4 regions of the Streptomyces sp. NPDC002328 genome follow, and region 4 is predicted to be linked to each of the others. Evidence: riboswitches for the same ligand, from Rfam matches in the RefSeq annotation. Region 4 holds a riboswitch; each other region holds the start of a gene.
What was found. A riboswitch is a leader RNA that binds a small molecule or an ion and turns the genes downstream of it on or off. The one in region 4 is predicted to bind cyclic di-AMP.
Positions count from the first base shown of each region.

Region 1: linked by a shared signal. The riboswitch ahead of ACFYX4_RS26580 (M23 family metallopeptidase) and the one ahead of ACFYX4_RS12800 (peptidoglycan DD-metalloendopeptidase family protein) in region 4 are both predicted to bind cyclic di-AMP.
Region 2: linked by a shared signal. The riboswitch ahead of ACFYX4_RS35230 (M23 family metallopeptidase) and the one ahead of ACFYX4_RS12800 (peptidoglycan DD-metalloendopeptidase family protein) in region 4 are both predicted to bind cyclic di-AMP.
Region 3: linked by a shared signal. The riboswitch ahead of ACFYX4_RS08930 (transglycosylase SLT domain-containing protein) and the one ahead of ACFYX4_RS12800 (peptidoglycan DD-metalloendopeptidase family protein) in region 4 are both predicted to bind cyclic di-AMP.

Region 1 covers NZ_JBIARQ010000011.1:249,853-257,511, reverse strand. The annotation lists gene ACFYX4_RS26585 (aldo/keto reductase) at 1-868, opposite strand, end outside; gene ACFYX4_RS26580 (M23 family metallopeptidase) at 984-2,018, opposite strand; cyclic di-AMP (ydaO/yuaA leader) riboswitch at 2,026-2,184, opposite strand; gene ACFYX4_RS26575 (PP2C family protein-serine/threonine phosphatase) at 2,439-3,611, opposite strand; tRNA gene ACFYX4_RS26570 (tRNA-Met) at 3,658-3,731, opposite strand; gene ACFYX4_RS26565 (dihydrofolate reductase family protein) at 4,215-5,342, opposite strand; gene ACFYX4_RS26560 (MarR family winged helix-turn-helix transcriptional regulator) at 5,393-5,920, shown strand; gene ribA (GTP cyclohydrolase II) at 6,077-6,790, shown strand; gene ACFYX4_RS26550 (ASCH domain-containing protein) at 6,837-7,229, opposite strand; gene ACFYX4_RS26545 (FtsX-like permease family protein) at 7,399-7,659, opposite strand, start outside.
Region 2 covers NZ_JBIARQ010000021.1:102,575-110,233, forward strand. The annotation lists gene ACFYX4_RS35220 (HPr family phosphocarrier protein) at 122-403, shown strand; gene ACFYX4_RS35225 (GntR family transcriptional regulator) at 663-1,355, opposite strand; gene ACFYX4_RS35230 (M23 family metallopeptidase) at 1,545-2,306, opposite strand; cyclic di-AMP (ydaO/yuaA leader) riboswitch at 2,320-2,487, opposite strand; gene ACFYX4_RS35235 (M16 family metallopeptidase) at 2,714-4,102, opposite strand; gene ACFYX4_RS35240 (M16 family metallopeptidase) at 4,099-5,472, opposite strand; gene ACFYX4_RS35245 (DNA topoisomerase (ATP-hydrolyzing) subunit A) at 5,786-7,659, shown strand, end outside.
Region 3 covers NZ_JBIARQ010000002.1:550,097-557,755, reverse strand. The annotation lists gene ACFYX4_RS08940 (GNAT family N-acetyltransferase) at 1-927, opposite strand, end outside; gene ACFYX4_RS08935 (HAD family hydrolase) at 1,176-2,000, shown strand; gene ACFYX4_RS08930 (transglycosylase SLT domain-containing protein) at 2,031-2,513, opposite strand; cyclic di-AMP (ydaO/yuaA leader) riboswitch at 2,517-2,703, opposite strand; gene ACFYX4_RS08925 (polyprenyl synthetase family protein) at 3,341-4,351, shown strand; gene ACFYX4_RS08920 (outer membrane lipoprotein carrier protein LolA) at 4,836-6,098, shown strand; gene ACFYX4_RS08915 (ATP-binding cassette domain-containing protein) at 6,109-7,227, shown strand; gene ACFYX4_RS08910 (ABC transporter permease) at 7,310-7,659, shown strand, end outside.
Region 4 covers NZ_JBIARQ010000004.1:64,228-71,886, forward strand. The annotation lists gene ACFYX4_RS12780 (SIMPL domain-containing protein) at 1-805, opposite strand, end outside; gene ACFYX4_RS12785 (SGNH/GDSL hydrolase family protein) at 957-1,742, opposite strand; gene ACFYX4_RS12790 (DUF6250 domain-containing protein) at 1,886-2,620, opposite strand; gene ACFYX4_RS12795 (hypothetical protein) at 2,604-4,619, opposite strand; gene ACFYX4_RS12800 (peptidoglycan DD-metalloendopeptidase family protein) at 4,890-5,921, opposite strand; cyclic di-AMP (ydaO/yuaA leader) riboswitch at 5,926-6,088, opposite strand; gene ACFYX4_RS12805 (alpha-galactosidase) at 6,391-7,659, opposite strand, start outside.

The DNA.
Region 1 (7,659 bases), on a different contig from region 4:
GCTGCTCCACCGTCCGCGCGGAGGCGATCGGGGCGGCCACCGTCGGCTGGGCGGCGAGCCAGGCCAGGGCCACCGTGGCGACCTCGGCGTCGTGCGCGCGGGCGATCTCGTCCAGGGCCACCAGCACCCGCTGCCCCCGCTCGGTCTGAAGGTGCTTGGCGGCGCCCTCGGCCCGCGCGCTCTCGACGGTCGCTCCGGGCCGGTACTTGCCGGTGAGGAAGCCGGACGCGAGCGCGAAGTAGGGGACGGCGGCGAGACCGGCGTCGGCGGCGGCGTCCTGGAGCGCGCCCTCGTAGGTGTCGCGGGAGACGAGGTTGTAGTGCGGCTGGAGGGCGACGTACCGGGCGAGCCCCTCGCGGTCGGAGAACTCCAGCGAGGCGCGCAGGCGTTCCGGCGAGATGTTGGAGGCGGCGATCTGCCGCACCTTGCCCGCCTTCACCAGCTCGTCGAGCGCGCCGACGATCTCCTCGACGGGCACCTCGGGCTTGTCGAAGTGGGTGTAGTAGAGGTCGATGCGATCGGTGCCGAGGCGGCGCAGGGAGGCGTCGGCGGCGGCCTTGATGTTGGCGGCGGTCAGTCCCTGGTAGTCGGGGTGCTGGCTGACCTTCGTCGCGACGACGACGTCGTCGCGGTTGCCGCGCGCCTTGAGCCACTTGCCGATGAGCGTCTCGGACTCACCGCCGCTGTTGCCCTCGATCCAGGCCGAGTAGGAGTCGGCGGTGTCGACGAAGTTGCCGCCCGCGGCCGTGTAGGCGTCCAGGACGGCGAAGGTGGCCGCCTCGTCGGCGGTCCAGCCGAAGACGTTGCCGCCGAGGGCCAGCGGGAAGACCTCGAGGTCGGAGGAACCGAGCTTGCGCGGAGAAGTCATGCTTCTCGTCAACGCATCGGCCGGAGGCGCTCATTCCGCGCCTCCGGCCAAGGGTTGGTAAATCCGGGAGATCTCAGGGGCCCGGGTCCCAGGGGCCCGGAGGTCTCTCAGGGGCTCAGACGTTGAGGCCCTTGTCGCGCAGCCAGGCGCCCGGGTCGATGCCCGCGCCGCCGCCCGTGTGGACCTCCAGGTGGAGGTGGGCGCCGGTGACGTTGCCGGTGGCGCCGACGCGGCCGATGACCTCGCCGGTGGTGACCTTCTGGCCGACGTTGACGCTGATGGAGGACTGGTGGGCGTACCAGATCTCGGTGCCGTCGTCGAGGGTGAGCACGGTCTTGTACCCGTACGACCCGTCCCAGCCGGCCGAGGTGATGGTGCCGCCGTGCACGGCCTTGATCAGGGTGCCGGTGGGGGCCGCGAAGTCGAGACCGGTGTGGTACCCGGAGGACCAGTAGGCGCCGGCCTGACCGAACGACGAGGTGATGGTGTACGAGGAGGTCGGCAGCGTGTACTGACCGGCGAGCTTGGCCAGGCGCTCGGCCTCGGCCTTCTTCGCGGCCTCCTCGGCCGCCTTCTTCTTCGCGGCCTCGGCCTTGGCCTCCGCCTCCTGCTTGGCCTTGGCGGCGGCGTCGGCCTCGGCCTTGGCGGCTGCCGCCGCGGCGGCGGCCTGGGCCTTGGCCTCGATCTGGGTCTGCTGCGACTCGGCCTGCGCCATGATCCGGCTGCGGAGCACCTCACCGGCGTCGGCGGCGCTCTCGGCGACGGTCTCCTGCGCGGCGACCGGGTCGGCGGCGACGCTGCCGAAGCTCGCGAGGGCCGGCGCGCTCTCCTTGGGGGTGTCCTCGTCCGAGATGAGGGAACCCACTGAGGGGAGGTCCGGCATGGAGATGGAGACCGGCGGCTTGCCGGTGTTGGCGCTGGCCATGCCCGCGCCGCCGACAGCGGCTATGACGCCGACGCCGAGAACGGTGGAGCTGCGGGCGAGTCCGCCGCGCTGCTTGGCGACACGGTGCCGACCGCGAACCGGGCGAACGGTCTCCGCGGTGGGATTCCATTCCTCCCAGGGGCCCTCGTCGGTGCGGTAGCTGCCGTACCCGAAGGTCTGGCTGGGCGCGGAGGGGGCTTCCGCGGCAGGGCGGTTGGACGCCACGCGGGCGCACTCCTTTCCTTCCGTCGCCTACCGGGTTAGCTGACGGGTTCGGAGCGGGAAGGTCTCCTACGCGCGTATACCGGCCGTTGTCACACGGCGGCTCGGCGCGATTCACCCCAAGTTGGTGGTTCCCCGGTTCCCTTGCGGGATTCGGCGCGTGCGCACGGAGCCGACTCTTGTGACGGCTGGGACGACCGCGCTGCGTTATCGAACGTTAATAGACTCGGGGGCATGTTTCCAAGCTGTTCCTCTTGATCAACAACATTTCTGGCCTGGACTTTCGCCCCATGACCGGTGAAAAACGGGCGAGTTGACCACACCTCCATCCCCTACGGGCCACCCCTGAGCCCACCACGGCAGGTGACGAAGCGTCAGATGTCATGCGCAGGGCACTCGCCCGATCACCCGACGTGACATTGATCAAGGATGCCGTACGGCGAGCAGCGCCATGTCGTCCGTCGTCCCGCCCCGGGTGTGCCGGCGTACGTCGTCGGCGAGGGCGGCGAGCAGCGCGGCGGGGTCGGGGTAGGCGCGGCCGGCGAGCCGCTCCTCGGGGTCGTAGAAGCGGCCGTCGGCGTCGCGGGCCTCGGAGAGGCCGTCGGTGTAGAGCAGCAGGGTGGACCCGCCGGGGTAGGCGGTCTGCTGCGCGCGGACGGGCCAGGCGCCCAGGTCGCCCATGCCGAGCGGCAGCGCGGCCTCCCGGGCGGGCAGCGCGCGGACGGCGCCGTCGGCGGCGATCAGCAGCGGCGGGGGGTGGCCGCGGTTGAGGAGGCGGACCACGCCGTCGCCGTGCGGAATCTCGGCGAGGACGGCCGTGGCGAACCCCTCCAGGGTCTCCAGGCTCTCCCGCCGGGCGCTCTCCCGGGTGAGCGCCCGCTCCAGGCGCTCCGCGACCGCCTCCAGGGTGACCTCCTGCTCGGCGGCCTCCCGGAAGGCCCCGATGACGACGGCGACGGCGGCGACGGCCCCCATCCCCTTGCCCCTTACATCCCCTACGACCAGCCGGATGCCGTGCGGGCTGTCCTGCACCGCGTACAGGTCGCCGCCGATGAAGGCGTCCGCCTGGGCCGCCTCGTACCGCGCGGCGATCCTGAAGCCGCCGATCCGCTCGGCGGGCTCGGGGAGCACCGCGCGCTGGGCGGCCTCGGCGATCTCGCGCGCGGAGGCCAGCCGCTCGGAGCCGCGCCACACGACCCGGTTGAGGACGGCGGCGAGCACGGTGACCGTGGCGACGGTCGCCACCTCGGTCACGGTGTCGGCGTCCGGCCCCAGGCCGAACCGCGCGTGCACCGCGTAGGTGGCGACGAGCGAGAGGACGCCGGTGACGACGGTGCCGGCCAGGGAGTACAGGGGCGCGGCGACCAGCGGCGCGGCCGTGAAGAAGGGGACCGCCGTGAAATGGCGCGGGGTGCAGATGTCGTAGAGGATCCCGCCGGCGATCAGCAGGGCGGGCAGGACGCGGAGCAGGGTGCGGACGGCCGACAAGCGCCGTTCCTCGCGGGTCTGCCCCTCCTCGTCCACGTCACCAGGGTTGCCGGAACCGGGGCGGAGGGCGAGCGGGTGTGGGCCGACCGGGTCCGGCCGTGCACGCACCGAGGGCCGGAACCCTGGATTCAGGATTCCGGCCCTCGGCCTTCAGTAGCGGGGACAGGATTTGAACCTGCGACCTCTGGGTTATGAGCCCAGCGAGCTACCGAGCTGCTCCACCCCGCGTCGTTGTGATTCCAGTGTACGCCATTCGCGGGGCCCTACGAACCACGGTCGCTTCCACGCCCGATTCCAGGCCCGCGCAGCCCCACGCCCCGCGGTCCCCACCGGCCTCGCCGGGCCCCGGCGCCCCACGGCCCTCGCTGCCCTCGCGCTCCGCCCGCCACGCTGGGCCCCGACGCCCCACCGCCCCCACTGCTCTCGCGCTCCCGGCCCCACCGGCCTCGCCGGGCCCCGTCGACCCGCGGCCCCCACCGCCCTCGCCACCCTCGCCACCCTCGCCGCCCCACCGGCCTCGCCAGGCCCCGTCGACCCCCCGGCCCCCACCACCCTCGCGCTCCGCCCGCCACGCTGGGCCCCGACGCCCCACCGCCCCCACTGCTCTCGCGCTCCGCCGTCCCCCGCCGCCCTCGCCGCCCCACCACTCCCACAGGCCTCGCCGGCCCCGTCGACCCGCGGCCCCCACCACCCTCGCCGCCCTCGTCACCTTCACAGCAGGTGGCTGTTCGGGGTCTTGGCGCGCTCCTCGTACTCGGGGAGTACCAGGACCTCCACGCCCGCGGAGGCGAGTCGGCCGCTGCCGTCGGCGTCGCTGACGAAGGTGTCCGGCTCCCGCCAGGCCGTCACCACGCGCCGGACGCCCGCGTCGAGGATGAGCCCGGCGCAGGGGGTCGGACGGGAGGAGCGGCGGGCGCAGGGCTCCAGGCTGCTGTACACGGTGGCCGCGGCGAGGCGGGGGTCGGCGGGGTCGATCTTCGCGAGGGCGGCCTCCTCGGCGTGGACGACCGGGTCGTCGGCCTCCCGCGAGTGGCCGCGCGCCAGCTCCGTCCCGTCGGCGGCCACCACCACCGCGCCGACGCTGAACGCGGTGCGCGACGGCGGGCAGTCGGCCGCCAGCTCGCAGGCGAGGGCCAGCCAGTGCCGGTCGGCGGCGACGGGGACCGGCCCGGCGCCGGGCGCGGTGGGCTCGTAGCGGGTGAGGACGACGTCCTCGATGCGCCGGGTCTCGACCAGGCGCAGCCGTCCGCCCTGGTAGCCGCCCGGGCCGAAGAGCCGGGGCGCGTCGGCGTCGCCCACGAAGAGGGGGGCCAGCACGAGCTGGAGTTCGTCGGCGAGGCCCGCCTGGAGGAGCTGGGTGTGGACGGTCCCGCCGCCCTCGACCATGAGGCGTCGCACACCCCGGACGTCGTGCAGATGTTCGAGAAGTCGCCGCCAGTCGAGGCCGGGACCGAGCGGGACGACGTCGGCGGCGAGGCCGAGCGAGCGGGCGCGCCCGGCGCCCTCGTCGGTCGTGTAGACGACCTTCTCGCCGCCCGTGTGCCAGAAGTTCGCCGCCGGGTCGAGCTCGCCGGAGCCGCTGACCGTGACCTTGAGCGGGTACTCCGGCCGGCCCGCCGCCGTCCGGGCGGCCCTGCGGTCCGGGGAGTTGACCAGGAGCCGGGGGTTGTCGGCGCGGATGGTGCCGGCGCCGACGAGGATGGCGTCGACCGAGGCGCGCACCTCGTCGACGCGGTCGAAGTCGGCGGGGCTGGAGAGCAGCAGGCGCTCGGGGCCGGTGTCGTCCAGGTAGCCGTCGAGGGAGACGGCGGCGGACAGCAGGACGTACGGGTACGGCATCGCGCGACCTCTCCCTTGGTTCAAGTTTGAAACAAACTTACACTGGTGGCATGACGACCCGCTGGCTCACCCCCGAGGAGCAACGCGCCTGGCGCGCGTACGTCGCCGGCTACCTCCTCCTGGAGGACGCGATCGACCGGCAGCTCCAGCAGGAGGCCGGCATGCCTCATCTCTACTACTCCATCCTCGCGAACCTCTCCGAGTCTCCGGAACGCCGACTGCGGATGACCGAACTCGCCGAGCGGCTGAAGATCACCCGCAGCAGGCTGACGTACGCGGTCACCCGTCTGGAGAAGGACGGGCTGCTGCGGCGCGAGGACTGCCGCTGGGACCGGCGCGGAAGCGTCGCGGTCCTGACCGACGAGGGCATGACGGTGCTGGAGAACGCGGCGCCCGGCCACGTCGACACTGTCCGCGCCTTCCTGTTCGACCGGCTCACCCCCGAGCAGGTGGGACAGCTGGAGGAGATCTTCACGCAGGTCGCGCGGGGGCTCCAGGGCGACGACGGCAGCGGCGGGAGCGCGCCGGACGACCTGCCGTGGCGCCGGCGGTCGTCACCGTGCTCGGGCAACGAGTGAGCGACGGCTGAGCGCCTATCGAGCGCCCGTTCGCCCGTCCGACCATTCGGCGCCCATTGCTTCAAATTTCAAGCATGAGGTAGGGTCTCGCTCCGTAGATCTGCTTCAAATCTGAAACAGGTAGACGCGATCCGCGCCCGGACCGGGAGGCCCCGTATGCCCGACACCCTTGCCGCCACCCCTGCCGCCGTCCCAGCTGTCACCCCTGCTGTCACGCCTGCTGTCACCCCTGCCGCGACTGTGCGCGCCCGCGTCCGGGTGCCGCTGCGCTTCGGCGACGGCTACTCCGTCGACGCCGAACTGGTCACGTTCCACGGCCTGGTGGACGGCCAGGAGCACGTGGCCGTCGTCCTCGGCGACCCCGGCCCCGTCCCCCTGGTCCGGCTGCACTCCGAGTGCCTGACGGGCGACGTCTTCGGCTCGGCCCGCTGCGACTGCGGCCCGCAGCTGCGCGAGGCGGTCGAACGCATAGCCGACCGCGGCGGCGTCCTGCTCTACCTGCGCCAGGAGGGCCGCGGCATCGGCCTCTACAACAAACTCGACGCGTACGCCCTCCAGGACCAGGGCCTGGACACCTACGAGGCGAACGCCGCCCTGGGCCTGCCGGAGGACGACCGGGACTACACGGCCGCCGCCCAGATGCTGCGCGCCCTGGGCATCTCCGGGCTGGACCTGCTCTCCAACAACCCTGACAAAGCAGACCAGTTGCGGACGCTGGGAATCGACGTCCGCGACCGCGTGCCGACGGGCGTCTTCACCACCCCGCACAACGTGCGCTACTTGCGGGCGAAGGTCCTCCAGACACAGCACACACTGCCGCTGGCGAGCCTCTCGGAACGAACGGAGCGCACGGAGCTCGGGGTGGGCTGAACACCGGCCGAGCACGGGCTGAGCGTGGACCGATCCCTCCCGGGCGCTACTCCACCACCCGGAACGCGACGCACACCACGGGCGTGCCGTCCTCCACCGGTGCGCCCTCGGAGCTCCAGAACCCGCGATGGCCGGCCCGCCACTCCTCCAGATCGGCGTCGCCCTCCCCCTCGGCCGCCGCGTGCTCCCAGGTCACCTCGGCGAAGGTGGTCCGTTCGACTCCGGTGACCTCGAGGGTCGCGACGGGACGCCCATCGACGTCGAGAAGGGCGAGCCGCTCACCGACGTACTCGAGCCCCTCCGTCTCCTCCACGTACTCCGCGAGCAGCCCGGTCGTGGCCCTCTTCCGCCCGTCCAGCACCAACGAGTTGAGCCGAACCCGCATCTCGTCCGGACTGCCGAGCTCCAACGCCCGCATACCGCCGACCCGTGGCCACATCGCCGTCGTCTCCTCTGTCGTCCCGCTGTCCGGCCGTCTCCGACCGGGGCAGCCGCCGAACACGGCCACCCGGGCAGCATGATGGTCGCCGGGCGGATGATCACACCACTGCATATCGGAGGCACACCGGGCTGTCAGGGGCCCGCCGCGCACCTGCGCACTTGCGCACCTACACGGCGTGCGCCCGCGCCGTCAGGTAGGGATCGCGTCGCAGCGCCTCCCGGCTGCCGAACAGGGTGCCGACGGCGAGTCCGAGGGCGGGCAGCAGCAGGGCCGCGGCGGCCCAGCCCGGCCCCGGCAGGGCGTCGACGGGTGTGATGGGCAGCCCGAGCAGATCGCTGAGCGGCCGTGCCAGCGCCAGTGAGACCCCGCCACCGACGAGCACACCGACCACCCCGGCCGCTCCGCCCGTCAGCAGCGCCTCGCCGAG
Region 2 (7,659 bases), on a different contig from region 4:
AGGTGGGGTCGAGGCCGCGATCCCCACGACCACGGCGGAACGGTCCGAAGGGCCGTTCCGGGCACGCTTCACGTGTGGAACACTGGTCTAGACAACCCTGAACAGCGAAGGGCAGCATCACATGGCTGAGCGCCGCGTCAACGTCGGCTGGGCCGAGGGCCTCCACGCCCGCCCCGCCTCCATCTTCGTACGAGCCGCCACGGCCGCAGGCGTCCCGGTGACGATCGCCAAGGCGGGCGGCAACCCCGTCAACGCGGCCTCCATGCTGGCCGTCCTCGGCCTGGGCGCGCAGGGCGGCGAGGAGATCGTCCTCGCCTCCGACGCCGAGGGCGCGGACGCCGCTCTCGACCGGCTGGCCAAGCTGGTCTCCGAAGGTCTCGAGGAGCTTCCCGAGACCGTCTGAGCCCCGCTCGCGGCACCCCTGGAGCCGCGTCGCCCCACCCGGGCGGCGCGGTTCCGTCGTTCTCCCGCCCCGCACGACCGTCACTCCGTCCATCCTTTCGCGGTGCCGGACGGAATTGCCGGAGGCTGTCCGGAAAATACCCGCGGGCATGACAGTGGGCATGCGGAGAACGCACCCCGATGAATTATGGGTGCGCGAGGAAAAGGGCAGCGGAAATACGCCTCCGCCGAATATCACTTCTTTGTATACGGCCCCCGTGTTAATGCCGCTGGCCCGACATGTTTACGACGTGTTGCGAAGTCCTCACACGCTCCTGCCGGTCCCCGCCGGGAATCCGCATGCGGTGCGCGGACGTGGCGCGCTCGGCGTGCAGCGCCGTGATCGTCCGCGCGCGCTCCCCGTCGCCGCGCGCCACCGCGTCCACGATCGCGCCGTGCTCCGCCCAGGACTCCACCGGGTTGGCCGGCGCCTCCACCGCGTACATCCAGGCGATCTTGTGACGCAGCTGGGTGAGCGTCGAGGACAGGGCGTGGCTGCCGGAGGCCTGGGCGAGCGTCTCGTGGAACCAGCTCCCCAGGGAGCGCAGATCCTCGCTGCTGCCCCTCCTGGCGCGCTCCTGGCCCAGCCGGACGAGGCCGCGCAGCACCTTCAGATGGGCCTCGGTGCGCCGCTGGGCGGCCCGGGAGGCGCCGAGCGGCTCCAGGAGCATGCGCATCTCCAGGAGGTCGGCGGCCTCCTGCTCGGTCGGTTCCGCGACGCACGCGCCCGCGTGGCGGCGGGTGACGACGAAGCCCTCCGCCTCCAGGGTGCGCAGTGCCTCGCGGACGGGGACGCGCGAGACGCCGTAGCGGCGCGCGAGGAGTTCCTCGGTGAGGCGGCTGCCGCGCTCGTAGACACCCGCGACGATGTCGTCCCGGACGGCCGTGCACACCGAGTGCGCCGGAATACGCATGACGGACCTCCGCCTTAATCCCCGTGAAACGTCGACGATTGACGTGTGTTCCGTGACTCTATTGCAATGAGCCGGAATTTCCGATGGCGGGTCGGAATCCAGGGATATTTTTTGGACAGCGGGGACGCCGAAACGGCGAAAGCCCCGGCCGGGAAGGGCCGGGGCTGAAGGATCTGTCGCCTGGCGGCGTCAGACGTTCACGCCGTGCTTGCGGAGGTAGGCGACCGGGTCGATGTCCGAGCCGTACTCCGCGCTGGTGCGGGCCTCGAAGTGCAGGTGCGGGCCGGTGACGTTGCCGGTGGCGCCCGACACGCCGATCTTCTGGCCCGGGGTGACCTTGTCGCCGACCGAGACGCCGATCGAGGACAGGTGACCGTACTGGGTGTAGGTGCCGTCGTTCATCCGGATGACGACCTCGTTGCCGTAGGAGCCGCCCCAGCCGGCCTCGACGACGGTGCCGAGTCCGACGGCGTGCACGGTGGTGCCGCTGGAGGCGTGGAAGTCGATGCCGGTGTGGCTGCCGGAGGACCACAGGGAGCCGCCGGACTTGTAGCTGGTGGAGACATACGAGCCGCTGATCGGCGACACGAAGGCGTTGAGGCGCTTGCGCTCGGCCTCGCGGGCGGCGCGCGCCCTGGCCTCGCGCTCCTCCTCGACCTTCGCGGCGGCCACGGCGGCGGCCTTCTTGAGCTCGGCGGCCTCCTGGGCTGCCTGCTGCTGGGCGGCGGCCTGGTCGTCGATCTGCGCGGCGACGGAGTCGCCGACGGTCACGACGGGGACGAGGCCGGTCTGTTCGACGGAGGGCGTGGGCTCGGCGGCGAGGGCGGAGCCGGAGGCGACGGTGCCGATGACGCCGGTGGTGGTCAGTGCGGCGATGCTCGCCGCGCGCGCGGAGGTGCGCCGCATCCGACCGGGACGACGGTGCTTCCCGGTGGCGCAGGTGAACGCCATGAAGTTGAGCGGTCCTTTCCTTCCCTCTCGCCTACCGGGTTAGCTGACGGGTTCGGAGCAGGAAGGTCTCCTACGGACCCCCTCGCGACTCGCGCGGGCGTCCGATTCACCCCAGGGACTTCATGGTTGGGTCCCCGGCTCCCCTGGCTCGCGCCGTACGGGGACTCGGCGATGACTGTCCGGTGCCGCGGATGCGGCGCACTGCCGACGAACAGCCCGGATGAAACTAGACGCGGCCGCTGTCAATCCCCAAACGGAACGCGCGTTTTGTAGCGCATGCCACAGGGCAGACAGGCAGCCTTTCCCTCAATTCGGACATCAGAGGGCCCCGGTGACGCATCTGTCACCGGGGCCCCTGGCGCGCGTATGACGTCGCGTCAGCACGCGCGCGTCGCGCGGAGCGCGTCCTACTCGGCCGTGACGACCTTCACCTCGCCGATGCCGAGGGCCTCGACCGGCGCCTTGATCTGCGCCGCGTCACCGACGAGGACGGTCACCAGGCGGTCGCCCGGGAAGGCGCTCACGGCGGCCGCGGTGGCCTCCACGGTGCCGGTGGCGGCGAGCTGCTGGTACAGCGTCGCCTGGTAGTCGTCAGGCAGGTGCTGCTCGACCTGGTCGGCCAGGGTGCCGGCGACGGCCGCGGCCGTCTCGTACTTGAGCGGCGCGACGCCGACCAGGTTCTGCACGGCGACATCGCGCTCGGCGTCGGTCAGACCGCCCTCGGCGAGCGTGCGCAGCACCTTCCAGAGGTCGTCCAGCGCGGGGCCGGTGTTGGGGGTGTCGACCGAGCCGCTGATGGCGAGCATCGAGGCGCCCGAGCCGTCCGGCGCGGACCGCAGGACCTGGCCGAAGGCGCGCACGCCGTAGGTGTAGCCCTTCTCCTCGCGCAGGACGCGGTCCAGCCGGGAGGTGAGGGTGCCGCCGAGGCAGTACGTGCCGAGCACCTGCGCGGGCCACACGCGTGCGTGCCGGTCCGGTCCGATGCGGCCGATCAGCAGCTGCGTCTGGACGGCTCCGGGGCGGTCCACGATGACGACCCGGCCGGTGTCGTCGGCGGTCACCGGCGGCACGGGCCGCGGCTCGGCCGCGGAGCCCGTCCAGGCGCCCAGGGTGTCGCCGAGGAGCGCCGCCAGGTCGATGTCGGTGAGGTCGCCGACGACGACGACGGTGGCCGTGGCGGGGCGGACGTGCTTCTCGTAGAAGGCGCGGACGGCCGCGGAGTCGATGCTCTCGACCGTCTCCGCGGTGCCCTGGCGGGGGCGCGACATCCGCGCGTCGGCCGGGAACAGCTCCTTGGAGAGCTCCTTGGCGGCGCGCCGGGAGGGGTTGGCCAGCTCGTGCGGGATCTCGTCCAGGCGGTTGCGGACGAGGCGCTCGACCTCGCTGTCGGCGAACGCGGGCGCCCTGAGGGCGTCGGCGATCAGGCCGAGGGCCTTGGCCAGGCGGGAGGCGGGCACCTCCAGGCTGATGCGGACGCCGGGGTGGTCGGCGTGGGCGTCGAGGGTGGCGCCGCAGCGCTCCAGCTCGGCGGCGAACTCCTCGGCGGAGTGCTTGTCGGTGCCCTCGGAGAAGGCCCGCGCCATGATCGTGGCGACGCCGTCCAGGCCGGCCGGCTCGGCGTCCAGCGGCGCGTCGAGGAGGACCTCGACGGCGACTACCTGCTGTCCGGGGCGGTGGCAGTGCAGGACGGTCAGCCCGTTGTCGAGGGTCCCGCGCTCGGGGGCCGGGAACGCCCACGGCTTGGCGTCGCCCGCCTGCGGCTGGGGGTGGAAGTCCATCGTGGCGAGCTCGGTCACTTGGCCGCCTCCTCGTTCTCGTCCTCGTCGGCGGCGTTCTCGGCGCCTTCGGCGCTCTCGGGGCTCTCGGCGCCCTCAGTGGGCTCGTAGACCAGCACGGCGCGGTTGTCGGGGCGCAGCCGGGCGCCGGCGATCTCCCGCACCTCGTCCGCCGTCACGTCCAGCACCCGCTGGACGGCGGTCAGGGCTAGCTGCGGGTCGCCGAACAGCACGGCGAACCGGCACAGTTCGTCGGCGCGGCCGGCTACCGTGCCGAGGCGGTCCAGCCACTCGCGCTCCAACTGCGCCTGGGCGCGCTCCATTTCCTCGTCCGTGGGGCCCTCCGCGGCGAACCGGGCGAGCTCCTCGTCGATGGCGGCCTCGATGACGGGCACCTCGACGTCGCCGGAGGTCTTCACGTCCAGCCAGCCCAGGGAGGGCGCTCCCGCGAGCCGCAGCAGGCCGAAGCCGGCCGCCACCGCCGTGCGGTCGCGGCGCACGAGGCGGTTGTACAGGCGGGAGGACTCGCCGCCGCCGAGGACGGTGAGCGCCAGGTCGACCGCGTCGCACGCACGCGTGCCGTCCTCGGGGAGGCGGTAGGCGGCCATCAGGGCGCGCGCGGGGACCTCCTCCTCGACGACCTCGCGCAGCTGCTCGCCGATGACCTCCGGCAGCGCGCCGTCCCGCGGCTGGGGCTTGCCGTCGTGGCCGGGGATGGATCCGAAGTACTTCTCGATCCAGGCGAGCGTCCGCTCGGGGTCGATGTCGCCGACCACGGACAGGACGGCGTTGTTGGGCGCGTAGTACGTGCGGAAGAACGCGCGCGCGTCCTCCAGCGTCGCCGCGTCCAGGTCGGCCATGGAGCCGATCGGCGTGTGGTGGTAGGGGTGGCCCTCCGGGTAGGCGAGGGCGGTCAGCTTCTCGAAGGCGGTGCCGTAGGGCACGTTGTCGTAGCGCTGGCGGCGCTCGTTCTTGACGACGTCGCGCTGGTTCTCCATGGACTCGTCGTCCAGGGCGGTCAGCAGCGAGCCCATGCGGTCGGCCTCCAGCCAGAGGGCGAGCTCCAGCTGGTGGGCGGGCATGGTCTCGAAGTAGTTGGTGCGCTCGAAGCTCGTGGTGCCGTTGAGGGAGCCGCCCGCGCCCTGGACCAGCTCGAAGTGCCCGTTGCCCTTGACCTGGGCGGAGCCCTGGAACATCAGGTGCTCGAAGAGGTGAGCAAGTCCGGTACGCCCCTTGACTTCGTGGCGCGAGCCGACGTCGTACCAGAGGCACACCGCCGCGACGGGGGTCAGGTGGTCCTCGGAGAGCACCACGCGAAGGCCGTTGGCCAGGCGGTGCTCGGTCGCTGTCAGGCCCCCGGAGCCTGCCTGGGCTGTGGCCGTGTGACCCATGGGCATGTACGTCCCTTCCGATCGCGGACGCGGTCGTCGAAACCGCGGTTTTCCTGCCGGTCCTGCCACTGTATGCAAGCGTGCGCGGCCTCGGCGAAGTTCCCGGAGGACGTACGCCGAGAGCGAGATCGCGTAGCCTGCGGGCAGCCGTGGAGGAGGTGCCGGTCCGCACGGGGTCCGAGGTCGGTGCCCGGGTCCCGGACCGCGCTGTCAGTGCCACGGTCCACAATGGTCCGCGTCAGATCCCGTCACACGCCTCAGCACGCGAGCGCCCCGCAGGCGAGCGACCAGAACACAGGAGGAGCCGGCAGCGATGGCCCGCCGCAGCACGAAGACCCCACCTCCCGACGATTCGTACGAGGAGAAGATCCTCGACATCGACGTCGTCGACGAGATGCAGGGCTCCTTCCTCGAGTACGCGTACTCGGTCATCTACTCCCGCGCCCTGCCGGACGCCCGCGACGGCCTCAAGCCAGTGCATCGCCGCATCGTGTACCAGATGGCCGAGATGGGCCTGCGCCCCGACCGCGGCTATGTGAAGTGCGCCCGCGTCGTCGGCGAGGTCATGGGCAAGCTGCATCCGCACGGCGACGCGTCGATCTACGACGCCCTGGTGCGCATGGCCCAGCCGTTCTCCATGCGCGTGCCGCTGGTCGACGGCCACGGCAACTTCGGCTCGCTGGGCAACGACGACCCGCCGGCCGCCATGCGGTACACCGAGTGCCGTCAGGCCGCGGCGACGAGCCTGATGACGGAGTCGATCGACGAGGACACGGTCGACTTCACGCCCAACTACGACGGCCAGGAGCAGGAGCCGGTGGCACTGCCCGCCGCCTTCCCGAACCTCCTGGTCAACGGCTCCTCCGGGATCGCGGTCGGCATGGCCACCAACATGCCGCCGCACAACCTGGCCGAGGTCGTCGCGGCCGCCCGCCATCTGATCCGCCACCCGAACGCGGATCTCGACGCCCTCATGAAGTACGTCCCGGGCCCCGACCTGCCCACCGGCGGCCGCATCGTCGGCCTGGCCGGCATCCGCGACGCGTACGAGACGGGCCGCGGCACCTTCAAGATCCGCGCCACGGTGTCGGTGGAGACCGTCACGGCCCGCCGCAAGGGCCTGGTGGTCACGGAACTGCCGTTCGCCGTCGGCCCCGAGAAGGTCATCGCCAAGATCAAGGATCTGGTCGGGTCGAAGAAGATCCAGGGCATCGCCGACGTCAAGGACCTCACCGACCGCGAGCACGGCCTGCGCCTGGTCATCGAGATCAAGAACGGCTTCGTGCCGGAGGCGGTCCTGGAGCAGCTCTACAAGCTGACGCCGATGGAGGAGTCCTTCGGCATCAACAACGTGGCGCTGGTGGACGGCCAGCCGCTCACGCTGGGCCTGAAGGAGCTCCTGGAGGTCTACCTCGACCACCGCTTCGAGGTCGTGCGGCGGCGCAGCGAGTTCCGTCGCACCAAGCGGCGCGACCGTCTCCACCTGGTGGAGGGCCTGCTGACGGCCCTCGTCGACATCGACGAGGTCATCCGTCTGATCCGCTCCAGCGACAACAGCGCCCAGGCCAAGGAGCGCCTGATGGAGCGCTTCTCGCTGTCGGAGACCCAGACGCAGTACATCCTGGACACGCCGCTGCGCCGGCTGACCAGGTACGACCGCATCGAGCTGGAGGCGGAGAAGGAGAAGCTCAACGAGGAGATCGCCGAGCTGACCCGGATCCTGGAGTCGGACGCGGAGCTGCGCAAGCTGGTCTCGGCCGAACTGGCGGCTGTCACCAAGAAGTTCGGCACCGAGCGGCGTACGGTCCTGCTGGAGTCGTCGGGCACGCCCGCGGCCGTCGTGCCGCTCCAGGTGGCCGACGACCCGTGCCGGGTGCTGCTCTCCTCGACGGGGCTGCTGGCCCGCACGGCGAACGGCGAGCCCTTCGCGGAGGACGAGGACGTGCGGCGCACCAAGCACGACGTGATCGTCTCGGCGGCGCCGGCCACCGCGCGCGGGGAGATCGGCGCGGTCACCTCGACGGGGCGTCTGCTGCGGATCAACGTCGTCGACCTGCCGCAGCTCCCGGACACGGCGTCGGCGCCGAACCTCTCGGGCGGCGCGCCGGTCGCGGAGTTCGTCTCCCTGGAGGGCGACGAGACGGTGGTCTGTCTGACCACCCTCGACGAGGCCTCCCCGGGGCTGGC
Region 3 (7,659 bases), on a different contig from region 4:
GGGCAGTTCGCCCGTCCGCAGCGAGTCCTTGTACTCGGCCGCTCCGCGCCCCAGATCGAGCAGCCCGATGCCTTCGGCGGCGGCGGCCTCCGCCATCCGCAGATGCAGCACCAGCCCCGGCGAGTACTTCGCGAACTCCGGGTCGTACGCGGGGAACCAGCAGGCCAGGACGGTCGTCGACCGCAGCCCGAAGTGGGCGGCGACGGGCCGGTCGCCGGCGTAGAGGACGGACAGGGTGCCGGAGCAGTCGGGGGCGCGCGTCCCGGACGCGAGCCGGTGCACGAGCCGGGTGATCCACTGCTGCGCGAACCGGTCCCGGCGTCCGGTCCGCCGGTACTGGGCGGACTTCCACGCCATGAGCGTGCGCAGCGCGGCCGGTTCGCGTTCGTCGAACACGAACCGCAGCGGCCCGGCCTGACGTCCGAGCCTGCGCTCCTTGGCCAGCGTCGTCTTGAGGAACTTGGGCGACTGCGCGCGCAGGACGGACTCGTACGTCTCGTACCCCTTCTCCACGTCGATGACGAAGGAGGCGTACTCGGCGGCCGCGTACCGCGTGAACAGCCCCTGCTCCGCCTCCAGGTTGTCGAAGGCGAAGCTCGACAGCGAGCAGGCGCGCATCAGTTCGTCCGGCCCGAGCCCGATTCCCGGGCTCAGTACGGCGCCCTGCGCGTCCGAGACGCCGTACGCGAGGGCGTGCCCCTGTCCCAGCAGGCCCCGCTCATGGGGCAGGAAGCCGACCGGTTCGCGCCCCTCGTAGACCACCGCCACGCGCGTGCGCGGCCTGACGCGCCCCACGGCGTCGGCGAACTCCGGTTCCATGAAGGGGTTCCGCGGAGCGGGTGACGCGGCGCGCAGCGCACGCCACCGCTCCCTTTCCCCCTCGCCGAGATCCTCCGGACTCGACACACGAATACGTCCACTGCTCAACCTGACCCCCCGATCAAGTCCCCCCTGGACACTCTGGACGGTACCGCTCAAGACAGTTCGGGCGGTAGGTAGCGGACCATGTTGTTGCCAACCGGTGCAGACCGCCCCTTTCCCTCCGTCACCGTATAAAGGTGAGGCGGGGCCAGAGCGGGGGGCCGGCGAGGGGGGCGGCAGGGGGCCGGAGCGGGGCCTTGGCGGGGCTGAACCGGCGGTGAGTTGGGGGCCGTCGGAATCCGTATTCTCTGATCATGGCCGCACCCCTCGCATATGCCCCGCGTTCCGCGTACTCCCTCATCGCCACCGACCTGGACGGAACGCTGCTCCGCGGCGACGACACGTTCTCCGACCGGTCGCTCGACGCGCTCGCGCGGGTGGCCGCCGCCGGCGCCCGGCACCTCGTGGTGACGGGCCGCCCGGCGCCCCGGGTACGGCCGCTGCTGCACATCCTGCGGAACCGGGGGCTCGCGGTGTGCGGACAGGGCGCGCAGGTGTACGACGCCGGCGCGGACCGCCTGCTGTGGTCGGTCACCCTGGACCGGGAGCTGGCCGAGACGGCGATCGGCAAGATCGAGGCCGAGGTCGGGCAGGTGTTCGCGGCCGTCGACCAGGACGGGGTCGACGGGCTGACGCTCATCGAACCGGGCTACCTGATGCCGCACCCGACCCTGCCCGCCCTGCGCGTCGGCTCGCGCGAGGACCTGTGGTGCGAGCCGATCAGCAAGGTGCTGCTGCGCCATCCCACCCTGACCGACGACGAGTTGGCGTCGACAGCCCGCTCGGTGGTCGGCTCGCTCGCCACGGTCACCATGTCGGGGCCGGGCACGGTGGAGCTCCAGCCGTCCGGCGTCACCAAGGCGACGGGCCTGGCCCTGGCCGCCGAGCACCTCGGGCTGCGGCCCGAGGACACGCTCGCCTTCGGCGACATGCCCAACGACATCCCGATGTTCGACTGGGCGGCGCGCGGTGTGGCGATGGCCGACGCCCATCCCGAGCTCAAGGCGGTGGCCGACGAGGTGACGACGTCGAACGAGGACGACGGCGTGGCCGTCGTCCTCGAACGTCTCTTTCCCTGATCGACCTGACCGGCCTGGTCGAAGAAGTGATCAGTACGCGCCGAAGACGTTGTCGATCGAGCCGTAGCGGTCGGCCGCGTAGTTGCAGGCGGCGGTGATGTTGGCGACCGGGTCGTACGGGTCGTACGCGGTGCCGGCGACGTGGTACGCGGCGAAGGTCGGGTCGATGACCTGGAGCAGGCCCTTGGACGGGGTGCCCTTGACCGCGTTGGAGTCCCACAGGTTGATGGCGTTCGGGTTGCCCGACGACTCACGGATGATGTTGCGGTAGATGCCGTTGTAGGTGCCCGGGATGCCCTTCTCGGCCATGATCGCGAGCGACTGGCGGATCCACCCGTCGAGGTTGTTGGGGTAGCCGGCCAGCGTGGTCGCCGGGGGAGCGGCGGCCGTGGAGGCGGTGGTCGCGGAGGCGGTGGTCGCTCCGACGAAGGGGAGGGCGAGCACGGCGGCGCCGGTGCAGGCGACGGCGATGGCGCGGGCGAAGCGGCGGCGGGGCTGAGCGGCAGCGGGCATGGGGAAGTTCCTCTCCGGCGCCTGCGAGGTGAGCTGTCGGGTTCGGGCGGGGAGGTGCCCGGTCGGCCGCCGTACGGATACGGCGGCACGACTTCACCCCTAGCCGTGCCGATACGTGCGTGACGTACGGTCCGGCGGTCTTTCTGGGTCCCCCGCTCCTGCCGTGCGAGATGTTCGTCGATGGATGACGTCGGGCGGCGGCAGGATGAGGCGTCTGCCCGACTGGCCGGGAACGTATGCGAGAGCACATGTCCGGAACAAGTACCGGATTCGGGGAACACCCCTATTGACCTTGGTCTGGTGTTTTTGGGATGCTTGATCCTTTGCTTTCGGCAAGTGTCAACTCGGGTGCCGGGCTGAGGGATCCGGGGGTCGGTACGGGGTCGGTGGTTCCGTGACGAAGTGAGCCAACTCACCCGTGATGACAAGAGTGGGTAAATCGGGCAATGGGCGTGAAGTCGCTTTTAAAGGGGTGGGGGCGGAATCCAGGAATTCAAATGGAGGGAATGTCTGATTTGATGCCGTTTATCGAAGGCTTCGTGAGATACGGCACACCTCCGGGCATGTATCGGCGCTTCCGGGTGAGTCGATGGGGGTGGACAGGTGTCCGACCGGATCATCGGATCGGATGATCGGAAAGTCGGCGGTCGTGATCCGGTGCCTCCCGGGCCGAACGCGGCACCTCCCGGTCGAGCGACGTGGGGGCCGGGTGACGTGGGGGCTTATCGGTGATCGAAACGTGACCGGATACGCTGACTTGAGTGATGGCAGCGACGTATCGACAAACCGTGTAACGCCACTAGACACCAGCAGACAGGAGACCCCTCGTGACCGTCGTCGGGCCGTTTGGGCTGAGCGTGCGGGACCAGGCTCTGGAAGCCGATGTCCAGGCCGGATTGGCGGCTGTCGAGGAAGGCTTGCTCGAGGCCACCAAGAGTGAGGTTCCCTTCATCACCGGTGCCGCGCAGCATCTGGTCCGGGCGGGCGGGAAGCGGTTCCGGCCGCTGCTCGTGATGCTGGCGGCGCAGTTCGGCGACCGGCACGCGCCGGGCATCGTGCCGTCGGCCGTGGTGGTGGAGCTGACCCACCTGGCCACGCTGTACCACGACGACGTGATGGACGAGGCAGAGGTGCGGCGCGGGGTGTCCAGCGCGAACACGCGGTGGGGGAACTCGGTCGCCGTGCTGACCGGCGACTTCCTCTTCGCGAGGGCCTCCCACATCCTCGCCGACCTCGGGCCCGAGGCGGTCCGGGTGCAGGCGGAGGCGTTCGAGCGGCTGGTCACCGGGCAGATCCTGGAGACGGCGGGGCCGACGGACGGGCGGGACCCGGTCGAGCACTACCTCGACGTGCTGGGCGGGAAGACCGGGTCGCTGGTGGCGGTGTCGTGCCGCTTCGGCGCGATGATGTCCGGCGCCGACGAGACGGTCGTCGACGTGCTCACCCAGTACGGGGAGCGGCTCGGGGTCGCTTTCCAGCTCGCGGACGACGTCCTGGACATCGCGTCGGACTCGCACGAGTCGGGGAAGACGCCGGGGACGGATCTGCGGGAAGGGATCCCCACGCTGCCGGTGCTGCGGTTGCGGGAGCGGGCGGCTCGGCTGTCGTTGCCGGAGGACGTCGCGCTCTGTGAGCTGCTGGACTCCGACCTCAGTGACGACGCTCGGCACGCGGAGGCGCTGGCCGCGCTTCGGGCGCACCCGGCGTTGGAGCAGGCTCGGGCGGACACCGTGCGGTACGCCAAGGAGGCGCGGGCCGCGTTGGTGCCGTTGCGGGAGTGTGAGGCCAAGAGGGCGTTGATGGAGCTGTGTGATGCGGTGGTGCACCGGGCTGGGTGAGGGCGCCTGCCCACCCACCCGCCCGACTCGGCTCCTCGAGAGGTCCCCTCGACCCCCCGGGGCTCCGCCCCGGACCCCCTTTTCCCACCCACCCGCCCCTCTCGGCTTCTTGAGGAGCGGGCCTCGAACCGCCCCGGGGCTCCGCCCCGCACCCCGGCGGGGACGCCGTCCCCTGCACCCCTGACACCCCGCCACCTGCACCCCCTGCCCCCCACCTGCACCCCCGCCACCCCGCCACCTACACCCCTGCGGGCGCTCCACCCCCCACCCCCTACGGGTCCCTCCACCCCTCCGACCCCCGCGTCATACCCCAGGCGTACGCGGAGTTGCGTCCTCGGGTTGACGTATCGGGGGCGGTTGTTTGGTCATATGGAAACCACGGAAATCACCACCCCTCACCGATTCGGGTGAGAATGGCGGCTTGTGGTGGAGAACAGCGCACCCGAGATGACCAGCCGCCGCCGACGACGGAGGTAAGGCACACATGGCACCGTTCGCATCCGACGACAGTACGCACGCCGGGGAGGCCGACGACGTTCGCGTCGGGCGGCGCAGGGCCGTGCGGTACGTCGTCCCGGTCACCGTGGCGGGTGTCGCGGCGGCGACGATCGGGCTCGTCCCGGCGCTCGCCGACTCGGGCGACCCCGACCTGCCGAAGATCAGCGCGCAGCAGCTCATCGAGAAGATCGCCGCCTCGGACGTGCAGCAGCTCTCCGGCACCGTGAAGATCACCACCGACCTCGGCCTGCCCGACCTGGGCGGTCTGGAGAGCGGTCTGCTCTCCGGGGCCGCGGGGCAGGGCGGTGACGGATCGTCCGCCGACCCGTCCGCCAAGCTCACCGAGCTCGCCGCCGGCACGCACACCCTGCGTGTCGCCGCCGACGGCCCCGACCGGCAGAAGCTGTCGCTGCTGGAGAACGCCGCCGAGTACAGCGTCATCCACAACGGCAAGGACCTGTGGGGATACGACAGCGCCTCCAACGAGGTCTACCACTCCACCGTCGACGAGGGGCAGCACGGCGAGGACGCCGCGCCCGCCACGCCCAAGGACTTCGCCGACGAGGCCCTGAAGTCCGTCGACGACACCACCTCCGTGACCGTGGACGGCACCGCGCGGGTCGCCGGCCGCGACGCCTACAAGCTGGTGGTCAAGCCCAAGCAGTCCGGGTCGACCGTCGGCGCGATCAGCGTGGCCGTGGACGCGAAGACCGGCCTGCCGCTGAAGTTCACGCTGACCCCGGCGGCCGGCGGCGCCGCCGTCGTGGACGTCGGCTTCACCCAGGTGACCTTCGCCAAGCCCGCCGCCTCCACCTTCGCCTTCACCCCGCCCAAGGGCGCGAAGGTCACCGAAGAGGGCGCGGACGGCCCGGCCGCGGGCCAGGGCAAGGCGGACGGCAAGACGGACGGCAAGGCGCACGGCGGAGAGGCCTGGAAGCCGGGCAAGTCCCCCGAGGAGGACTTCGGGCAGGACTTCGCCGGGCTGAACGTCCTCGGCGAGGGCTGGACCTCCATCGCCACCTTCGACACCGGCGGCGAGGGCGTGCCCTCCGGCGCGGCCGACACCTCCGAGGCGGGCGCCTTCGGCGGCTTCCTGGACTCCTTCGGCGACAAGGTCATCGGCAAGTTCGGCTCCGGCACCGTCTTCTCCACCCGTCTGATCAACGCCCTCGTCACGGACGACGGCAAGGTCTACGTCGGGGCCGTCACCAAGGACGCGCTCGTCAAGGCGGCGAACGCGGGGCGGTAAGTACCCTGGCGTGAACCGACGATCGGGGGAGCCGATGGACGAGGCCACGGACGATACGGCGAAGGCGGTGCCCGGGACACCGGGCACCGCCGACACCGCCGACACCGCCGACACCGCCGACACCGCCGACACCGCCGACACCGCCGACACCGCCGACACCGCCGATACCGGCGGCGAAGGCGCCGGCATCCGTGACGACGACGCCGTCATCCGCACCCGCGCCCTCACCAAGCGCTACCGCGGCGGTCAGCTCGCCGTCGACGGCCTCGACCTGGCCGTCCCGGCGGGCAGCGTCTTCGGCTTCCTCGGTCCGAACGGCTCCGGCAAGACCACCACGATCCGCATGCTGATGGGCCTGATCGAGCCCACCTCCGGCACGGCGCGAGTGCTCGGGCGGCCCATGCCGCGCGCGTCCCGCGCCGTCCTGCCGCACGTCGGGGCCCTCATCGAGGGCCCCGCCCTCTACGGTCACCTCTCCGGCCGCGACAACCTCCTGCGCTACGACGCCGCCGACCCGACCGCCGACCCCCGCACCCGGCGCGCCCGGGTCGGGGAGGCGCTGGAGCGGGTGGGGCTGACCGCGGCCGCCGGCAAGCGGGCCAAGGCCTACTCGCTCGGCATGAAGCAGCGGCTGGGCCTGGCCGCCGCCCTGCTCCAGCCCCGCAGACTGCTCGTCCTCGACGAGCCGACCAACGGGCTCGACCCGCAGGGCATGCGCGAGATCCGCGTCCTCGTCCGGGAACTCGCCGCCGACGGCACCACCGTCTTTCTCTCCTCCCACCTCCTCGACGAGATCGAGCAGGTCTGCACGCACGCCGCCGTGATGGCCCGCGGACGCCTCCTCACCCAGGGCCCGGTCGCCGACCTCGCGGCACGGGCGCGCGGCCGGCTCGTCGTCACCACCCCGGACACGGCGGACGCGGCCCGGGTGCTGAAGGAACAGGGCGTCGTGGACGTCGTCGCCGCCGAGGACCGGGTCACGGGCGAGCCCGCCGACCTCGAACCGGCCGATCTCAACGCCGCGTTGGTGAACGCGGGCGTCCGCGTCCGCGGCTTCGGCGTGGAACGCGCCTCCCTGGAGGACGCGTTCATGGCACTCACGGGGGAGGGCTTCGATGTCGCGGGCTGAACCGGCGTCGAGCCAGGCGGAGATGCAGGCGGATATGCAGACGGACGTGCGGGCGGAGATGCAGACGGACGTGCGGGCGGACATGGGCGACGCGGGCGCTCCGCGCCGGCCCCGTCCGCTGTGGACGCTGGGCCTCTTCCGCAGCGAGTTCGTCACCACCCTGCGCCGCTGGCGCACCCTCGCCCTGCTGGGCGTGCTGGCCGCCGTGCCGGTCCTCGTCGGCATCGCCGTGAAGATGGAGACCGGCGACGGCGGCGGGGGAGGCGGGGGCGGTGGCGGCGAGGGGCCCGCGTTCGTCGCGCAGATCACCAACAACGGCCTGTTCCTGGTGTTCACCGCGCTGGCGGCGACGCTGCCCTTCTTCCTGCCGATGGCCGTCGGCGTCATCGCGGGCGACGCGGTCGCGGGCGAGGCCAACGCGGGCACCCTGCG
Region 4 (7,659 bases):
AGACCGCCGTCACGGTCGCCGTCGTCCGGACCACGCCCGGTGCGACGGGCACCCCGCCGGCGGCGCCGAGCGCGTCCGCGGCCGGTGCCATGGGACGGGCGGAAGCGACGGGGCCCTCGCTGAGGGAGACGAGGCGGCCGAGGCGGTGGCCGCTGAGTTCGGCGTACTGCTGGGCCTTGTCGTGGGCGTCGTCGTGGGCGGCCCGGCGGGCGCGGGCCTGGAGCGGGGCCGGGTCGGACACCTCGAAGACGACGGAGCCGATGCGTCCGGCCTCGCCGGTGGCGTCGGTGATCGCCTGGAGCACCGCGCCGGTCCGCTCCACGTCCCGCACCTTCACGGAGAAGGACTGCGTCGCCTCGTAGCCCTTCAGCCGGGCGGCGCCGTCCGGGTAGTCGTAGACGGGGTTGAGGGCCACGTTCTCGGTACGCACGTCCCGGTCGGCGACGCCCTGTGCGTGGACGGCCTCCAGCAGCGCCCGTGCCGCCCGGGACTGCGCGTCCACGGCCCGCTGCGGGGTCGGGGCGGTGGCCTCGACGCTCGCCGCGACGACCGCGAGATCGGGAGCGGCGCTCGCGCTGCCCTCACCGGTCACGGTGACGGTCCCGGCGGAAGCCTCGGTGTGGGCCGGCACGGCAGACAGGGCCGGCGCGGCGAGGTGGCCGGGCGCGGCGGCCGACGCGGGCACGGCGACGACGGCCGGGACGACCAGGGCGAGCAGGGCCGCGCCGGCGGCGACGGCCGCACGGCGGGAGAGGCGGAGCCGCCGGGACGGGCCGAGCCGGTGCGGCGGGTGGGGAAGGGACATGCGGAACGTCCTTCGGGGCTGGGGGGACGGTGTGCGGTCATCCCAGCACCCGGCCCGGCCCGCGCGGCCGCACCACTCCCGTGTGCTCACCTCACTGGTGGAGCGTGGAGCGGCGGGCCGCGCGCCCGGAGGGCTCACCCCGACCGGCGCGTCACGCCACCGAGGCGATCCACGACTTGATGTCGTCCGGCGACAGCGCGCCCTTGGCCGTGATGTGGTCCCCGGACGACTCCCCGCGCAGCCGGCGGCCGATCCACGGCACCAGGTACTCGCGGGCCCAGTGGACGTCGTCGCGGCGGACGTCGAGAGCGCCGCGGGGCGGGAGCGGCGGCCAGGCCTGCTCCGGGTCGGCCGGGATCTCCAGGCCGAGGGCCTGCCCGGCGCGCAGCGCCACGCGCGTGTGCCCCTCCGGGGAGAGGTGGAGCCGGTCGTGGTCCCAGGCCCGGCGGTCCTGGACGGACCTCAGGGACCACAGGTCCAGCACGGGACAACCGTAGCGGTCGGCGATGGCGCGCACATGTCCGTTGTAGGTGGCGATCTTGCCGCGCAGGTGCTTGAGGACGGGGACGCCACGGGTGTCGAAGCCGGTCGTCACCATGACCGTGCCGGACACGGCGGTGAGTTCGGCGATCGCCCGCTCGAAACGCTCGGCGACCTCGTCGGGGTCGGTGCCGGGGCGGAGGATGTCGTTGCCGCCCGCACAGAAGGAGACGAGGTCGGGCGCGAGCTCGACGGCCCTGGGCAGCTGGTCGGCCATGATCTGGTCGAGCAGCTTGCCGCGCACCGCGAGGTTCGCGTACCTGAAGTCGCCTTCCGGGCGCCGGTCTGCGAGGAGTACCGCGAACCGGTCGGCCCAGCCGACGAACGCCCCGTCGGGCCCGGGGTCGCCGACGCCCTCGGTGAAGCTGTCCCCCACCGCCACGTACGACCCGATCACTGATCTGCTGTCACTCTTCGAATCGTCTGCCACAACAGGGCATGATTCACCTTCGAATGTGACCTACGCGACCGTAGGCAAGGGTTGACGGACGGTGAGATAAGACACCCTTAAAGAGTTTGCCAATCGGGGAATAGCGTCCCTCACCGCCCCCGCCGGGTGGACCACACCCGGAAGTCGTTGATCCGGAAGTGGCTCCAGGTGGTGCGGAAGGCGAAGTGCCCGCCGGTGTAGGGCTCGGGGTCGACGTGGTCGAAGACCAGCCGCCCGTTGTTCCACCACCGCACGGTGGACCCGTCGGAGACGATGCGGACGTGGTTCGGCTCGTTGGCGACGAGCAGCGGCTCGGTGTAGTCGTACAGCAGCGGCCGCTCCCCCGGCCAGCCGACGTAGCGGCGCAGCCGGGTGGTGGTGTTGGTGTTCGCGCCGTAGCCGACGTAGTACGTCCTGAGGTTGTCGTACTCCGCGAGCGCGCCGCCCCTCGGGGTGGCGAAGAGGTCGTCCGGGGAGCGGGCGTCGACGGCGTTCCAGAAGTTGTTGAGGTCGGAGACGCGGTCGTTGACGCCGCCCGCGGAGACGGGGGTGGCGGTGTACTCCAGGACGTACGGTCCTTCGAGCCGCTGGCGGAACCAGATGGTCGCGCCGGCGGGCACGTCGACCTCCAGGGTGCCCCGGGAGGCGGTGACGGTGCCGCCCTTCTCCAGTTCCACGGCCCACCGGCGCAGTCCGTGCCGGAAGTCGTCGTGGGCGAGGAGCCGGCGATGCCGGGGCGCGCCGTGGCCGGCGGCCGTGCTCGCGGCGGCGGTGTGCGCGGGGGCGAGGGCGGCCAGGGCCGCGCCGGCGGCCAGGGCGCCGAAGGCTCTACGCGTGGTCGTCATGGGAGACGGCTCCTTCAGGGGTCGTGATCGCGGGCCTGGGGACACGCCGTGTCTCGGCGCCCAGGTAGTAGTCGGTGTACGTGGACTGGAGGTAGCCGCGCACGGTCCAGCCCAGTCGGTACGCGGGGTTCTGGGCCAGCGTGTAGAAGCGCGTCCGCGTGGGCTCGGTGGTGGTGTAGAGGCGCAGCGCGGTGTGGTCGGCGGTCTCGGCGAGGATCTCCTCGCGCCAGTCGCCGACGAGATCGCCGTAGAAGGGGGTGGCGTTGCGCGCGCCGGAGACCACTCCGGCCGGTTCGAAGATCCTGGTGCTGGTCTCGGTCGCCGGGTCCCACTTCTCGACGTGGGTGAAGTCGAGCAGTTCTGACGCTTTGTCACCGTCCCACCAGATGCGGAAGTTGACGCTGGGCGTGGTGGTGGACACCTTGCCGTCGCGAACGTTGAAGACGCCCGCGCCGGGCCGGGTGACGTCGGCGGTGGAGGTCCAGTACTCGTAGCCCGGGTGCCCGGGGTCGATGTCGGCGGCGTTGCCGCGCCCGGTGTCCAGGTCGGCGTCGCTCACCGGGTCCGCCGGGTGCGCGCCGGTGACGAGCCGCTCGCCGGTGTCCGCGTCGTAGTAGTACCAGGGGAACGCGGAGACGACGCCCAGCTCCGACTGCTGGATGGCGAAGCCCTCCAGGCCGGGCCGGGCGGGGTCGAGGTCGGCGATGTCGAAGCGGTCCCCGTGGATGGCGCGGTCGACGACATAGCGGAGGGTGCCGTCGCTGTTGACGACGTAGTTGCCGTCGGCGATCTCGTCCTTGCCGTCCTGGTCGACATCGACGGTGCGGATCTGGTGGAAGCTGCTCGCGCCGGCGGCCGGGTCGACGACGTGCTTCCAACGGCGGGTCAGCTCGGTGCCGTTGAAGTCCCAGGTCTGGAAGAGGATGCGGAACGCGCCGCGGCGGGCGCCGACGCGGGTCACCAACTTGGTCACGAGCGAGGGGCGTTCGCCGTCGAGGTAGGCGATGCCGAAGTGGCCGCCGGAGGGGCCGTCGGCGGTGAAGTCGTCGGGGACGGGCTGCCGGGTGCGTTCGGCGCCGGTCGCGCCGTCGATGACCGACACGAACTGGTCGGCGGGCGAAGGGGATTCGACTTTCGCGCCGTCGGCGAACGTGGTCCCGGCGGCGGTGTGCGCGAGCACCTCCGCCCTTCCGTCGCCGTCGAGGTCGTACACGGTGACGTTGTCGTCGTTGCGGTAGCCGCCGATGGGCGTGGAGCCGCTGATCGCCGCCGGGGCCGGGTCGTTGGCGCCGTTCCCGCCGGCCTGGGTGTAGGAGCCGGGGCCGAGGTCGACGCGCCAGAGCCGCTCGCCCGCGAGGCTGTACGCCTCCAGCAGGTCGGGCCGGTCCCGGGTCCCGGACAGCCGGCTGACGACGAGTTCGTAGCGTCCGTCGCCGTCGAGGTCGCCGGGCCAGGCGTGCTGGACGGTGTAGCCGTCGGCGGCGGCGAGCGGGATCTCGGCGTAGCCGTCGGTCCAGCGCAGGGCGGGCGAACTCGGCCTGCTCTCCCGTCCGTCGATCACCGTGCGCACGGTGTAGACGCCGGTCCCCCGGGTGTCGTCCTGGTACGTGGTCGACTTCCGGACGGGCTCGCGGTTGAGGCGGCGGCCGTTCTTGTACACGTTGAAGGCGATGGCGTCGCCGTGGTGCGCGTACTCGGTGCCGAGGAGGCGCCAGCTGAGGAACACGCCCTTCCCGGACGGCACGGCGACCAGGCCCCGGTCCAGGTCCTCGACGGTCCTGCGCGGCTGCTCGGCGGCCCCGGGCGACCGCTCGGCGGCCTGACCGACCGGCGCGGCGACGAGCCCGGCGAGCAGGGCCACGGCGGTGGCGGCGGCGGAGAGGGCGACTCCCCTGGCGGCGATTCCCCTGGCGGCGGTGCCTCTGGCGACGGTGCTTCTGGCGACGGTGCTTCTGGCGACGGTGCCTCTGGTGACGGTGTGTCGGTCGACGCCGGACACGGGGACCTCCATAGGGCGTTGGAGAGCGGTGAAGGTGGAGGGAAAGCGCTTGCTCGTCAGCTGACGGAGATCACTGTGTCCTCGTCCCGCCACCGCTGTCGACACCCCGTCAGGGTCTGCCATGAGACCGCAATACGACGATCATGAACGCGCAAAGCCGAAGGCCGGGCCCCGTGGATCGGGGTCCGGCCTTCGGCTTGCGTGTCAGTGCCTGCCAGTGCCTGCCAGTGCTTGTGAGGGCGCTCGGGCAGGAGGGTGGAGCGGCGGTGGTCAGCCGACGGAGACTCCGTGCGAGCGCAGGTAGGCGATCGGGTCGATGTCGGAGCCGTAGTTCGGCGAGGTGCGGATCTCGAAGTGCAGGTGCGGGCCGGTCACGTTGCCGGTCGCGCCGGAGAGACCGATCTGCTGGCCGGCGGAGACGCTCTGGCCGGCCGAGACCGACAGCGAGGACAGGTGGGCGTACTGGGCGTAGTAGCCGTCGGCGAGCCGGATGACGACCTGGTTGCCGTACGCGCCGCCCCAGCCCGCGGAGACGACCGTGCCCGCGCCGACGGCCTTGAGGGTGGTGCCGGTCGGGGCGACGAAGTCGACGCCCGTGTGGTAGCCGCTGGACCACATGCTGCCGGACATCCGGTACGGGGTGCCGACGGAGGCGTTGGACACGGGGAGGCTGAAGCCGGAGACGCTGCCGCCGCCGTTCCCGGAGGTCTGGCTCGTCGACGCCTTGGACGCCGAGGACTTGGAGGACGACTCCGAGGCCTTCGACGCGGACGACTTCGAGGCGGAGGACTTCGACGCGGACGACTTCGAGGACTCCGCGGAGCGCGAGGTCTTCGAGGCGGAGTTCTCCGAGGAACCGGTGGAACCGGTCGAGCCGGACGGCGACTTGGCGCCGCCGGCCGCGGCCCGCTCCCCGATCGACAGTTTCAGACCCGGGTGGATCAGCGACGGGTCGGCGCCGACGGCCTCGCGGTTGTCCGAGTACAGCTTCTGCCAGCCGCCGGTGACGTTCTGCTCGTCCGCGATCTTCGAGAGATAGTCGCCGGAACGGACCGTGTAGGTCGCGGACTTCGCCGCGGCCTTCGAGTCGGCGGCGGCCTGCTGCGCGACCGGAACGGTCTGGACGGGCCGCTCCGAAACGGAGGAGACCGACTGGGCGGCGGCCGACTGGGCCGGGGCGGCCTGGGCGCCGGCGGCCCCGATGAGCGGGAGGGCGAGAGCCGCGCCCCCGGTACCGGCGGCGGCGATGGAACGGGTGAAACGCTGAGCCTTGGGACGGCGGTGCTTACCCTTCGCGGGCATGGCGAATTCCTCTCCGGCGCCTGCGAGGTGAGCTGTCGGGTGCGGACTGGAGATGCCCGGCCGCGCCGAGGCGCGGCTTTACCCCAAGCCTGTTCCGGAGACCGGAACAGGCGGTTCTGCCTGTGGGTCCCCCGCTCCTGCCGTACACGGGTGAGTGTCTTCGGTTTCCGGGCGGCGGCAGGATTGGGCGTCCGTCCGGATTGAGGTGGAACGTAAGCGACTCAGACGTACGGGGACAAGCGAAGGTTGTGCCGGTGACGCCCGCCTTGTGGTCCGCTGTGAGAAAACCCGGTCACGCTCCGTGAATCCGGTGACGGATTCTGCGGGAAACACCCATGAAAACTCCACGAATTACGTGAACATGACGCACAACGTACGGTCACGAATATGACGCTGCTCACGTGACGTCTCTCCAGGTTCCTTTATTCCGGACCTAGTTGGAATGAAGGATTTAATTCGGACAGAGTACTCAGATGCGACGCAGACGGATAACTGCCGCATCAAGGTCACCGCGCAACCCGGTACGCAACCCGTGATGCAACAGCACCGCCCCTCGGTGCACTTCGCCCGTTTCGAGGCATTCGTACGATCCTGTCGGGTCGAGTCCGCGCAGTCGCAGCGCCGGCGCCGGCTCGCCGTACCGCTGCGCCTGGAGCCAGGCGAGGACGACGGCCTCGTCCCCGCGCACGTACTGCACGGCGCTCAGCCCGCCCTCCGGGGCGCGCAGCCGGTGGAGATCGCCGCGCTGGACGAGGGGCCGGATCTCCTTGTAGAGATCCACCCATCGCCGGGCCTCGGCGAGCTCCTCCTCGGTCCACTCGGAGAGGTCGCCGCCGACGCCGAGCACCCCGGCCATGGCGCTGACGAACCGGAACCGCAGCGAGCTGGCCCGGCCGTTGAGCTGGGTGTTGGGGCTGTCGGTGACCCAGGCGGCCATCACCCGCGCGGGGTGGATCTGGCTGAAGCCGTGCTGGACGGCGAGCCGGTCCAGCGGGTCGGTGTTGTCGGAGGTCCACACCTGGTCGGTACGGCTCATGATCCCGAGGTCGATCCGCCCGCCACCGCCCGAGCAGGACTCGAAGGCGACGCCCGGGTGTGCCGCCCGCAGCCGGTCCAACAGGGCGTACAGGGCGCGCACATGGTCGACCCAGAGCCGCTGCGGGTAGGGGTCGTCGGGCCAGCCGGCGTCGGTGAAGGCGCGGTTGAAGTCCCACTTGACGTAGTCGATGGGCGCGCTGGACAGCAGGGTGTCGAGGCGCTGCCACAGATACTCCCGGACGTCCTCGCGGGCCAGGTTGAGGACGAGCTGATTGCGCAGTTCCGTCCGCTTTCGTCCCGGCTGGAACTGCACCCAGTCGGGGTGCGCCCGGTACAGGTCGCTGTCCGCGTTGACCATCTCGGGCTCGACCCAGATGCCGAACTGCATCCCGAGCGCGTGCACGTACTCGGCGAGCGGCTTCAGCCCCTTGGGGAAGCGGTCGGGGTTGGGCGTCCAGTCGCCGAGGCCCGCGTGGTCCCCGGTGCGCGCCCCGAACCAGCCGTCGTCGACGACGAACAGCTCGACGCCGATGGCCGCGGCGCGGCGGGCGAGGGTGGCCTGCTGCTCCTCGGAGATGTCGAAGTAGGTGGCCTCCCAGGAGTTGAAGAGCACCGGCCGGTCGCGCTCGGCGTCCGGGATCACGTGGGCGCGCTGGTAGGCGTGCCAGGCGCGGCTCGCGCCGCCGTAGCCGCCGTCCGT